3 regions of the Rhizobium sp. LjRoot98 genome follow, and region 2 is predicted to be linked to each of the others. Evidence: predicted binding sites of a transcription regulator. Region 2 holds the regulator's gene; each other region holds the start of a gene.

Region 1 (3,264 bases), on a different contig from region 2:
CATGTTTAAAAGACGGAAGCCGGCGACGCGATCGCGTGGGTTCTGGGAGAACCGCAGCGCTGCCAGCATGTCCTTGACATGGGCGCTGTCGAGAAACTTGAGACCTCCGAACTTGACGAAAGGAATGTTGCGGCGGGTCAACTCCACCTCAAGCGGCCCGCTGTGGCTCGATGTGCGAAACAGCACGGCCTGTTGCTTCAGCGTCATGCCGCCCTCACGGTTTGCGAGGACCTCGTCAACGATGAAGTTCGCCTGATCTATTTCGTCTTTTACGGTGACAAGCTTCGGACGCTGTTCAGATTGGCGCTCGGTCCAGAGATTTTTGGTGAAACGCTCGCGCGCCAAATCGATCACCCCGTTGGCGGCGGCAAGAATCGGCTGTGTCGACCGGTAATTCCGGTCGAGCGTGATGATATCGGCGGCCGGACTAAATGAGCCTGGAAAATCGAGGATGTTGCGGACGGTGGCTGCGCGAAACGAGTAGATCGATTGCGCATCGTCACCCACGACCGTTAGGCCATGACCACCCGGTTTCAAGGCCATCAATACGGATGATTGAAGCTTGTTGGTATCCTGATATTCGTCGACCATGACATGGTCGAAAAGGTTGCCGATTTCTTCGGCCAGTTCCGGATCGGCGACCATTTGCGCCCAGTAGAGCAGCAAATCGTCGTAATCGAGGACATTCTGCTTCTGCTTGGCCTCGACATAGGCACTGAACAGAGATTTCAGCTGTTCTTGCCACATCGACGCCCAAGGATAATGGTTGCGCACGACCTCGGCCAACGCAGCCTCGGAATTGACGGTCCGCGAATAGATCGACAGACAGGTTCCTTTTGTGGGAAACCGTGTTTCCGTTTTCGAAAATCCGAGTTCGTGCCGCACAAGGTTCATCAAGTCGGCACTATCCTCGCGGTCGTGGATGGTAAAATCGGCATTCAAGCCAATCTGTGCTGCGTGCATGCGCAGCAGACGCGCGCCAATGCCATGGAAGGTTCCCGCCCACGAAAGCGCGTCTGTCAACAGGGCGGCATTGCTGCCGATCACCTGTCTGCAAATGCGTTCCACCCGCCGTGACAATTCCGACGCTGCCCGGCGTGAAAACGTCATCAAAAGGATACGCCGGGGGTCGGCGCCGTTGACGATGAGATGGGCGACACGGTGGGCAAGCGTATTGGTCTTGCCTGATCCCGCGCCCGCGATAATCAACAACGGACCCGCGATCGAGGCTTTCGGCAGGCCAACGCCATACTCGACGGCACGGCGCTGTTGGTCGTTGAGTTTTTCCAGATAGGCTTGTGCCATAATGCGTCCCGGTTGGCTGGGAATGGTTTCGGCAGGGGGTTTAATCTCCGAACAAAAACGGAACATATCGTTTTGAGGCGCCGTTGGAAACCACGATTTGGGTTTTGTGCGTTTCTGTTTCAAATCCAGGCACGGAGCCTCGCCGCATTGTGGAGAAATGCATCCGTTTGCCCGCCGTCTGCGTTGTTATAGCGCAACAAAACATCTGCTTCTTCCTGTGGAAAATAGAAGGACCGGTATCGCCTTCGGGTTGGTTGGCTTGACCAACGCGTTCGCGTCGGTGGTCAGGGAGGCAAAAAGGTTTTCGGAGGTTCCCCGTCTTTCGCTTTCCGCCCTATGTTCCAATGACCGACGTCGATGCCTGCAATGAAATCGAGGGATTTCATCGGGTCGCGGGCCAACCACGCATTGAGCCTCTGGCCATGGTCCGTCTTGAACGCAGGATCGGGTTAGTCAAAACTGATAGCGGGGACCAGACACCGACGCTCGGCCCTGAACCAGCGCTTCCAGTGCGGCAGTTTTAGGTTTCGAGATTGGTAATGCTACGATCAGGCTCGGCGCGCAAAGCACTGAGAGATCCGCCGGCTTTCCTTGGCCTGTAAGTTTTCCACCCGCTCTGCTCTTCCATCAGGACGCGTGCGCTTCCAAGGCGCAACGCCAAACGAGTGGCCCGATATCAGTCGGGGGGATCGTCTATGCGAGCGAACCAGTTGTGATTTGGGGAGCGGCATCACATGCCTGACCAGAGTAGTCCGCGGGCGTTACAGTGATGAGGACGGGACATATCCCGGGTTTTGCAGAACATGCGGTGTCTGTTCCAAATGCTGGTTTCGAAGGCGCTCCACGGCCCTTCTGACTTCATGCTCGTCCCACCCGGCTTCAACGGCCGAACTTACCAGTTTGGCTTCAATGCCAATGTCGTCTTCTGGCGGCACGGCGTCATGGAGATGCAGGAAAGCCGAGGTCAAACACTGCTCGCAATCTTCCGCGCGGTTCGGGGAATCGGATGCAAATTTTGGAGAGGCTATGTAGGTCAATTGGCTGTCCTTTTTGCCAGGTCGGTTTTCGGCAGGTCTGGCCTTTTCGGGCCGGAGCAAAGCTTGACTGATTGTTGGCGAACTCGCACTTGGATTGATCATCTGCTATCGAGATAAACGGCATGCGGCGTAAAAGGTTCATGTCGAGAAGGATATGTGATTGCGGCGCATTCGGTCAGTGCTTGCTGGCCACCGGCCAGGTTACGCGAAGGATGCCGAACCGATGGAGCCCGAGCGAGGGCGCCTGCCGCATCGTCTTGCATTTTCCTGTGTCGGGCAGACGAATGGGGCCGGAACGAACCGGCCCTTCATCGTTTCGCGTGTCAACGGGATCAAAGGGTGCGGCGGGTGTAACGCTCCCGCTCGCGGTCAATTTCGTCAGGACCGTAAGGAGCTGCCGTTTCGTCGAACCGTGTCCAACCCTGCGCTGCATAAGCCTGGCGGCGTTCGACAGGATCCACCCAGTTGGTCTGCTTCAAAATCGCCTCTGCTTCCGCGCGGCGTGTATCGTCGACTTTAGCAGTGACTAATGTTCCGCCGCGGCGCACACCCTCGGCAAAAACGTGGGCATGTTCTTCGGGCACGCCGGAGTCAGTCAACGCTCCGATCAGGCCTCCCGCAGCGCCGCCGGCAAGGGCGCCCGCTGCAACGCCGGCCGCGGTCGCCGCAAGCCAGCCTGCGGCAACAACCGGACCGACCCCCGGAATAGCCATAATCCCAAGGCCAGCCAGGAGGCCGCCAGCACCGCCGACGACAGCACCGATGCCCGCGCCGGTCCCAGCACCTTCGGCAGCATTCGTCTCGCCCTTGGTATGCTTGTCGCCCGCATTGTTGGAGACGATACTGATGTCGTCCGACGGGATACCGCTTGCCTCGAGCGCACTGACTGCCGTGCTGGCATCGCTGTAGTTGTCAAACAGTC
Region 2 (3,264 bases):
TTGAACCGGGGTGCAAGGATTTGCAGTCCTCTGCGTCACCACTCCGCCACGAGGCCTCACCAGTTCAAATAGTCGAACTGTGGCGGCGGTTTAGAATGATCCTAGACAAATCGCAAGAGGGTATTTCTGAAAAACGTTCTTGGTCATTTCTGAGATGCCGTTTCCGAACCCTTCTTCCACAGCTTTGGGGATGAACAAGCCGGTGTGCGAGGAGCCGAAAACGAGATTGCGGCGTCCCGGTCAAAGCGCCACGTCCCTGCCCTGTTGCCGGGCGCATTCTCACGAAGGTGACGGGCGACGGATTCGTGAATTGGTGCGCAAGTGCTGCCGTCGGCTGTTCGATTGATGAAGCGCCAAAGCCCTTAGCGAAACGGCACTGTTTCTAACGCCCTAACGATGCCAATCGTTCAGCTCTTGGCTGGAGCGATCCGCATTATCTGTCCACGTCTCAATTGACGCGCGGGCAACCCTGGCGGTTTGCAAGTTTCAAGACAGTGTATTCGCCACGGCGTCCAATGCCGTCAACGACAACAAGGCGCCGGTTTATCGAGCGGATGCCGGGATCACGCATTCCGTACTGATAGGCACGGCGGATTGCCTGCCGTTCACTGCAATTGCTGCGCGGACGATACTCATTATTGTATCGCCGGTCTCTGTATTCAACTGCGGGACTGTCGCGTCCGATGTATATGTCCAAGGATTGGGCCAACGATGCTGGTGCCTGAACAGTCGAAATGACTGTGGCCATCAATGCCACGACCAAAACTTTTGTAAAAACGGTTCTCACATTGGCCTCCTGGGTTCCGTCCACGAATAGAGCCGATAGGTCAACGAAATCCTACTAAATAGGTTCCAAAAATAGGGTGCGATAGGGGAACGGCAACATTTGCCGATGCGCAAGCCGCATTGAAAATTCATAGGCTTACAGCCCGTTAATCGGGCGTATTGAAGGAAAAATCATGTCCCTTATTTCCGCCGCTACTCATGATTTAGAGTGCTCCGGTCGGTTCATGAGGTCGCTAAGGCATTATCTTTCAGGGGGCAAAACTATCGTCGCGCCGGACGGTGACAGGTTTGCAGCCATGTCTACAAATCACGCAATCTTCCCCACTCCTTTAAGCTGCCATAGCTGAAGTGATATCAGATCAATGATAACGGCGGATCAGCCCGACGAGTTTTCCCTGTATCTTGACCCGGTCCGGTCCAAAAATCCGCGTCTCATAGGCAGGGTTGGCGGCTTCCAGGGCGATCGAGGCGCCTTTGCGGCGAAACCGCTTCAATGTCGCTTCCTCGTCATCAACCAGGGCGACGATGATTTCACCGGGGCTGGCGCTGTTCGTATTGCGGATGATGACCGTGTCGCCGTCGAGAATGCCCGCCTCGATCATCGAATCACCGCGCACTTCAAGTGCGTAGTGCTCACCGGTCCCAACCATCTCGAGCGGCACGGAAATATCATGTGTATTGTTCTGGATCGCGGAGATCGGTACGCCGGCGGCGATCCTGCCCATGACCGGTATGGAGACGGTATCGTTGTTTGCGGCGGCCTTGACGGGTGCGGCAGGTGCCGGTTGTGCACCAAGACTGCCCTGGATGACGCTCGGTGAAAAGCCGCGCTTGGGCTGGAGGCTCGTGGTATAGGCTTCTGGTAACTTGATCACTTCCAGCGCCCTCGCCCGGTTGGGCAGACGCCGGATGAAGCCTCGCTCCTCAAGCGCTGTAATCAGCCGATGAATGCCGGATTTCGACGCAAGATCCAGTGCATCCTTCATCTCGTCGAACGATGGCGGTACGCCCGATTCCTTCATTCTTTCGTGAATGAACAGAAGCAGTTCCTGTTGCTTGCGGGTCAGCATGAACGATCACTCCAGAATCGAGAAACAAATCAAGAACGAACACTATCTGTTCCATATGTGTTCCGCAAGTCCCTAAAATTCGTGAGTGTTTTCAACGCAACAGAAAATCATGCTGCATAGCGGCTCCTTTCCGCTCAGCATTCCGCCTGCCATTTATCGCGGGAAGCTATCTGTTGGAACCTTTGCGCGGCCGGTACCGTTTCGGTTTATCTCGTAACAATGCGATGGACGGCCTGCTCCGGATGCCGTCCGAGGAGGCTTTGATGGCGAAATACACCGATGAGCGCGCTTCCGATGCCGATGTGCAGAAAACCGTGGAATTGAGCGGCGTGCAGGCCCGTCAAGGCTTTTTAGGCCGGCCGGTACTGATGGTATTAATCTGCGGCCTGGTCCTTGCAATGCTCGCCTGGGCCGGTGCGGAAGTGTTTGGCGAAAGCACAGACAACGACGCTGCGACCAAGGTTGAGGAAAAGCTGCCTGCCCCGAACAATGGCGCTCCGGCCACGCAGGGAACCCCGGCCGATCCGGCGCAAATGGCACCTGCGGACAAGGACCCGACGCCACAGACAGGCTCAGGCGGATAAGCGGATCGGATCCGGCTCAAGCCTCTGCCGAATCGGGAGAAGGCCTTACGCCCAGCTTCCTAGCTGGAAGCCGGCCATTTGCGCGCCCACCAGACCGAAAGCCGCCGCCGCTTTCGCCGGACGAAGGCAAGGTCGTGCGACAGGACGAGAAGGCCAAGGGGAATCATCCAGAAACCGAGAACCGGGAGAAAACCGAGAATGCCGCCAAAGATCAGCGCGCCGCCGATGGAAATGCGCAAAAGGCGCGATTGCGGCAGCCGCATGCGCCACGTGCCGATGACGAGTTCGTGGGTGCGGGCATCGATGCCGAATTTTTTTGTTTTCCGCTGTTCTGCCATCAAATACCACCTGCCAAATGTCTGGCCACCCGCCATGCCCTGCGAACGCTGCAATCCTGCGGGTTTACCCCCGGCAAATCAACGGCGCGCTTTCAACTCTCACATGGGGAGTTGTCCACAATCAGACAAGATTGTGCATTTTTTTTGAAAAACCGCTTGGCAAATCGGAAAAGCATTTGTATTAGCAGCCTCACTTCTGCAGCACACACCGCCGCAGATTATCCCTGGTAGCTCAGCGGTAGAGCATTCGACTGTTAATCGACAGGTCGCCGGTTCGAATCCGGCCCGGGGAGCCAATTTCCAAAGGCCTTGCTGAAAAAGCAAGGCCTTTTTGGTTTCTGGCAATACCGCCCTGCGCCGCCTTCATGTCCTACCGGTAACCACTGGCGTCCGCCGGTTTTCCGGCATCCTGCACCTCGGTCATGTAGCGCCAGCAGTCCGGCCGCGATCCGTCGAGATCGGTAAAGCCGTAAATCTTGGCGAGAT
Region 3 (3,264 bases), on a different contig from region 2:
CTGACCAGGTCAGCCGCTGCATGAACGGCATCGGCGCATTCGAATAAATGTTCGACTTGTGGGAGCGGCGTTTTTCAAGGATCGAGAAAATGCCGGTTGGCGTCGAATGGCCGGCCTTACCGGTCGAGACATTGGAGGTGGCGACCACCGTATCGCCGTCATAGACCACGAGTGACTGCTGGTCCCTGGAAACCACGATCTGCAGAGGAGCTTGCTCGCTTGCAAACGCAACGCTGGCAGACAAGGCGAGGGCGAAGCCGAGACCAAATGTAAAACGCAAAACCATCAGGAACATCCGGACGCAAGAGACAGAAGATGAGCCTAGTTTGATAGGTTTAAGGAAGCTTTGCCGTTCCGTCTGGAACACGAGAATGTGAAGCCTGCTACTTTCGCCGGTCCTTGCCGAACGTATAACCGGTCTCGACCGTCGCCTTGCCGAACTTATCGCGCAGCGTATTGATCGCAGCTTCCGCAGCCGCGCGCCGCGTCGCCTGCGTATCGACGAGATCCGGCGGATCGGCCAGATCGGGATTGGAAAGGTCGGAGACGCCGATCCCGATCAGCCGGAATTTTGTCCCGTCGGTTTCCTTGTCCAGAAGCTGCATGCCGGTGCGGAAGATGCGGTCGGCAAGCCGGGTCGGGCTGTCGAGGCGGCGGTTGCGCGTCCGGCTCTTGAAGTCGGCGGTCTTCAGCTTGAGCACCACCGTCTGGCCGGCAATGTCGGCCTTGCGCAGCCGGTGGGCCACCTGTTCGCTCAACCGGCGCAGATGTGTGACCAGATCGTCATAGTCGCACAGGTCATCGTTAAAGGTGGTCTCCGAGGAAACGCTCTTGGCTTCGCCGTTGATTTCAACGCTGCGCTCATCCTGGCCACGCGACAGCCGGTAGAGACGCTGGCCCAATGTGCCATAGCGCTTCATCAGGACGGTTTCGTCCATTGTCTGCAACTGGCCTATGGTGCGGATGCCGTCGCGCTCCAGGGTTGCCGCAAAGGCCTTGCCGACGCCCCAGATCAGCGTCACCGGCCTGTCCTTGAGGAAATCCAATGCTTCGGCAGCGCCGATCACCGAAAAGCCGCGCGGTTTCTGCAGGTCGGACGCCACCTTGGCGAGGAATTTGCAATAGGACAGGCCGACCGAAACAGTAATGCCGATCTCCTGTTCGACCCGGCGGGCAAATCTGGCCAATGTCCGGGCAGGGGGATCATGATGCAGCCGCTCGGTGCCCTGGAGCTCCAGAAATGCTTCATCAATCGACAACGGCTGCACCAGCGGCGTCAGTTCCTGCATCAGAGTGCGCACCTGGCGGCCGACCCGCACGTATTTTTCCATGTCCGGTTTGATGACAACGGCTTGCGGGCAAGCCTCCAGCGCCTTGAACATCGGCATGGCGGACCGTACCCCGTGAATGCGAGCGATATAGCAGGCGGTAGAGACGACGCCGCGCTTGCCGCCGCCGATGATCACAGGCTTGTCGGCCAATTCGGGATTGTCGCGTTTTTCGACCGAAGCATAGAAGGCATCGCAATCGATATGGGCGAGTGTCAGCTGATAGAGTTCGGAATGATAGAGCAGGCGCGGGCTGCCGCAGGCCCGGCACCGGCGAATGCCGGCCGGTTGGCCTGTGAGGCAGTCTCGGCAAAACCCCGGAAATTGCTGCGCGTCTGTTTGCATCGATCGGAACAAAAGTTGAACATTTTCACGATACGCCCTAAGCTGACGAGTCTCAAGGTATGGAGAGGCAATCTTGATGGGCTTCAAGGGAAAGATAAACGGCGGCTGTTCTTTTGCCCGGGATCGGTTCGTTGCCCGCCGTTTAACCCACCAGATGGGCACGGATGATCCTGTCCGCATCCGTCCAGCAGTCCGCCTTGGCGATTCCGCCGCCCGGGTCCGGCGCCATGGCCCGGAATTGGGCGTTTGCCATCAGGTTGATCAGCAGACAATCAGGCGCATGGGTCTGAACGGACTGCAGGTTGCGCAGGATATCATCGATGAAGACCAGCGGCACATCCCTGGCATCGTGCAGGCGCTTGATGATCGGGCCCTTGGGTTCTTCGCTGGCAAGCAGGGGATAGTTCAGGCCATGGCGGTCGAGCAGTGCCCGGCGCACGCTGGTGTGGCGGGGTGGCATCGCCGTGAGAAAGACGACATCGGCATCGGTGGAAAGCCCGGCCAAGGTATCGACTGCGAGATCGGCAGGTGTCTGCCACTGGCCCTGCAGGCGAAAGAACGTCTCCAGCAGTTCGCTCGTCATCGCATCGTCGACCGGCAAACCAGTGTCAAGGTCGATGACATTGCCATGCAGGCGGAAGGAGCGGGGCAAAAGATCACGGCCGCAGGAGCGCAGGAAGTTGCGAAACGGCGTCAGGAATTCGAGCACGACTTCGTCGATATCGCAGACGATCAGCGGCCTGTCCGTCAGACGGATATGGTCGAAATCGAGGATATCCGTCACGGTCAGAAATCCCCGGGATTGTCTGGTCCCGACAGCATGAGATGCGCCCGCACCACATCCTCGGGCCGTGTGCCGGTTGTCTCGCAAAAGGCCAGCAGCGTCGGTTCGTGGCCCATCAGGAAATCGACGACGCCGGTAAGGAAGCCTGTATCGGCGGCGGCGTGGCGCAGCGACGATGGATCAGTGCCCGTCAATGCCAGGAAACGCCCCAGCAGTTCCGGCTCGTTTGCAAGCCAGCCGAGGATGGCAATCGCTGTTTCTTCGGATGAGGTCACGCGCATTCGTCCTTGTCGGATTGAGGTAATTTTTTACCGGATATTACCGGTTTTTCAACCAAATCGCTGTAGCTTCAAGCTTCCGGGGCCGTGAGCTCAGTCGCGCCGCAACTTATAGCGATGTGATGGTCATGCAAGCCGGAACCGTAAATCAAGGGATCGAAATGCCCAAGCAGGTTATGATTGTTGAAGACAATGAGCTGAACATGAAGCTCTTTCGTGACCTGATCGAGGCATCGGGGTACACGACCATTCAGACCCGAAATGGTATGGAAGCCCTTGATCTTGCTCGTAAACATCGGCCAGACCTGATCCTTATGGACATCCAGCTTCCGGAGGTTTCCGGGCTTGAGGTGACGAAATGGCTGAAAGAAGATGACGAATTGCATGTCATCCCCGTGATAGCCGTTACGGCCTTCGCGATGAAGGGTGATGAAGAGCGTATCCGGCAAGGAGGCTGCGAAGCCTACGTTTCCAAGCCGATCTCGGTGCCGAAATTTATTGAGACGATCAAAACTTATTTGGGCGATGC

What was found. Region 2 encodes LexA, which represses DNA repair genes until DNA is damaged. Its sites were predicted from a motif close to TGTTCNNNNTGTGTTCNG; they were not measured.
Region 1: a site for LexA is predicted at 1,353-1,370, ahead of ACSQ3J_RS24105 (ATP-dependent helicase). Genes of this name have one in related genera too.
Region 3: a site for LexA is predicted at 1,678-1,695, ahead of ACSQ3J_RS00300 (DNA polymerase IV). Genes of this name have one in related genera too.

The regions. Positions count from the first base shown of each region.
Region 1 covers NZ_CAXUPW020000009.1:166,057-169,320, forward strand. Annotated here, with positions in the region: gene ACSQ3J_RS24105 (ATP-dependent helicase) at 1-1,305, opposite strand, end outside; gene ACSQ3J_RS24110 (hypothetical protein) at 2,067-2,444, opposite strand; gene ACSQ3J_RS24115 (general stress protein) at 2,675-3,264, opposite strand, start outside.
Region 2 covers NZ_CAXUPW020000017.1:17,752-21,015, forward strand. Annotated here, with positions in the region: tRNA gene ACSQ3J_RS28705 (tRNA-Cys) at 1-56, opposite strand, end outside; gene lexA (transcriptional repressor LexA) at 1,146-1,856, opposite strand; gene ACSQ3J_RS28715 (hypothetical protein) at 2,120-2,440, shown strand; gene ACSQ3J_RS28720 (hypothetical protein) at 2,500-2,778, opposite strand; tRNA gene ACSQ3J_RS28725 (tRNA-Asn) at 3,000-3,074, shown strand; gene ACSQ3J_RS28730 (SDR family oxidoreductase) at 3,149-3,264, opposite strand, start outside.
Region 3 covers NZ_CAXUPW020000001.1:51,017-54,280, reverse strand. Annotated here, with positions in the region: gene ACSQ3J_RS00305 (L,D-transpeptidase family protein) at 1-280, opposite strand, end outside; gene ACSQ3J_RS00300 (DNA polymerase IV) at 384-1,673, opposite strand; gene ACSQ3J_RS00295 (hypothetical protein) at 1,816-2,457, opposite strand; gene ACSQ3J_RS00290 (DUF3572 domain-containing protein) at 2,460-2,738, opposite strand; gene ACSQ3J_RS00285 (response regulator) at 2,897-3,264, shown strand, end outside.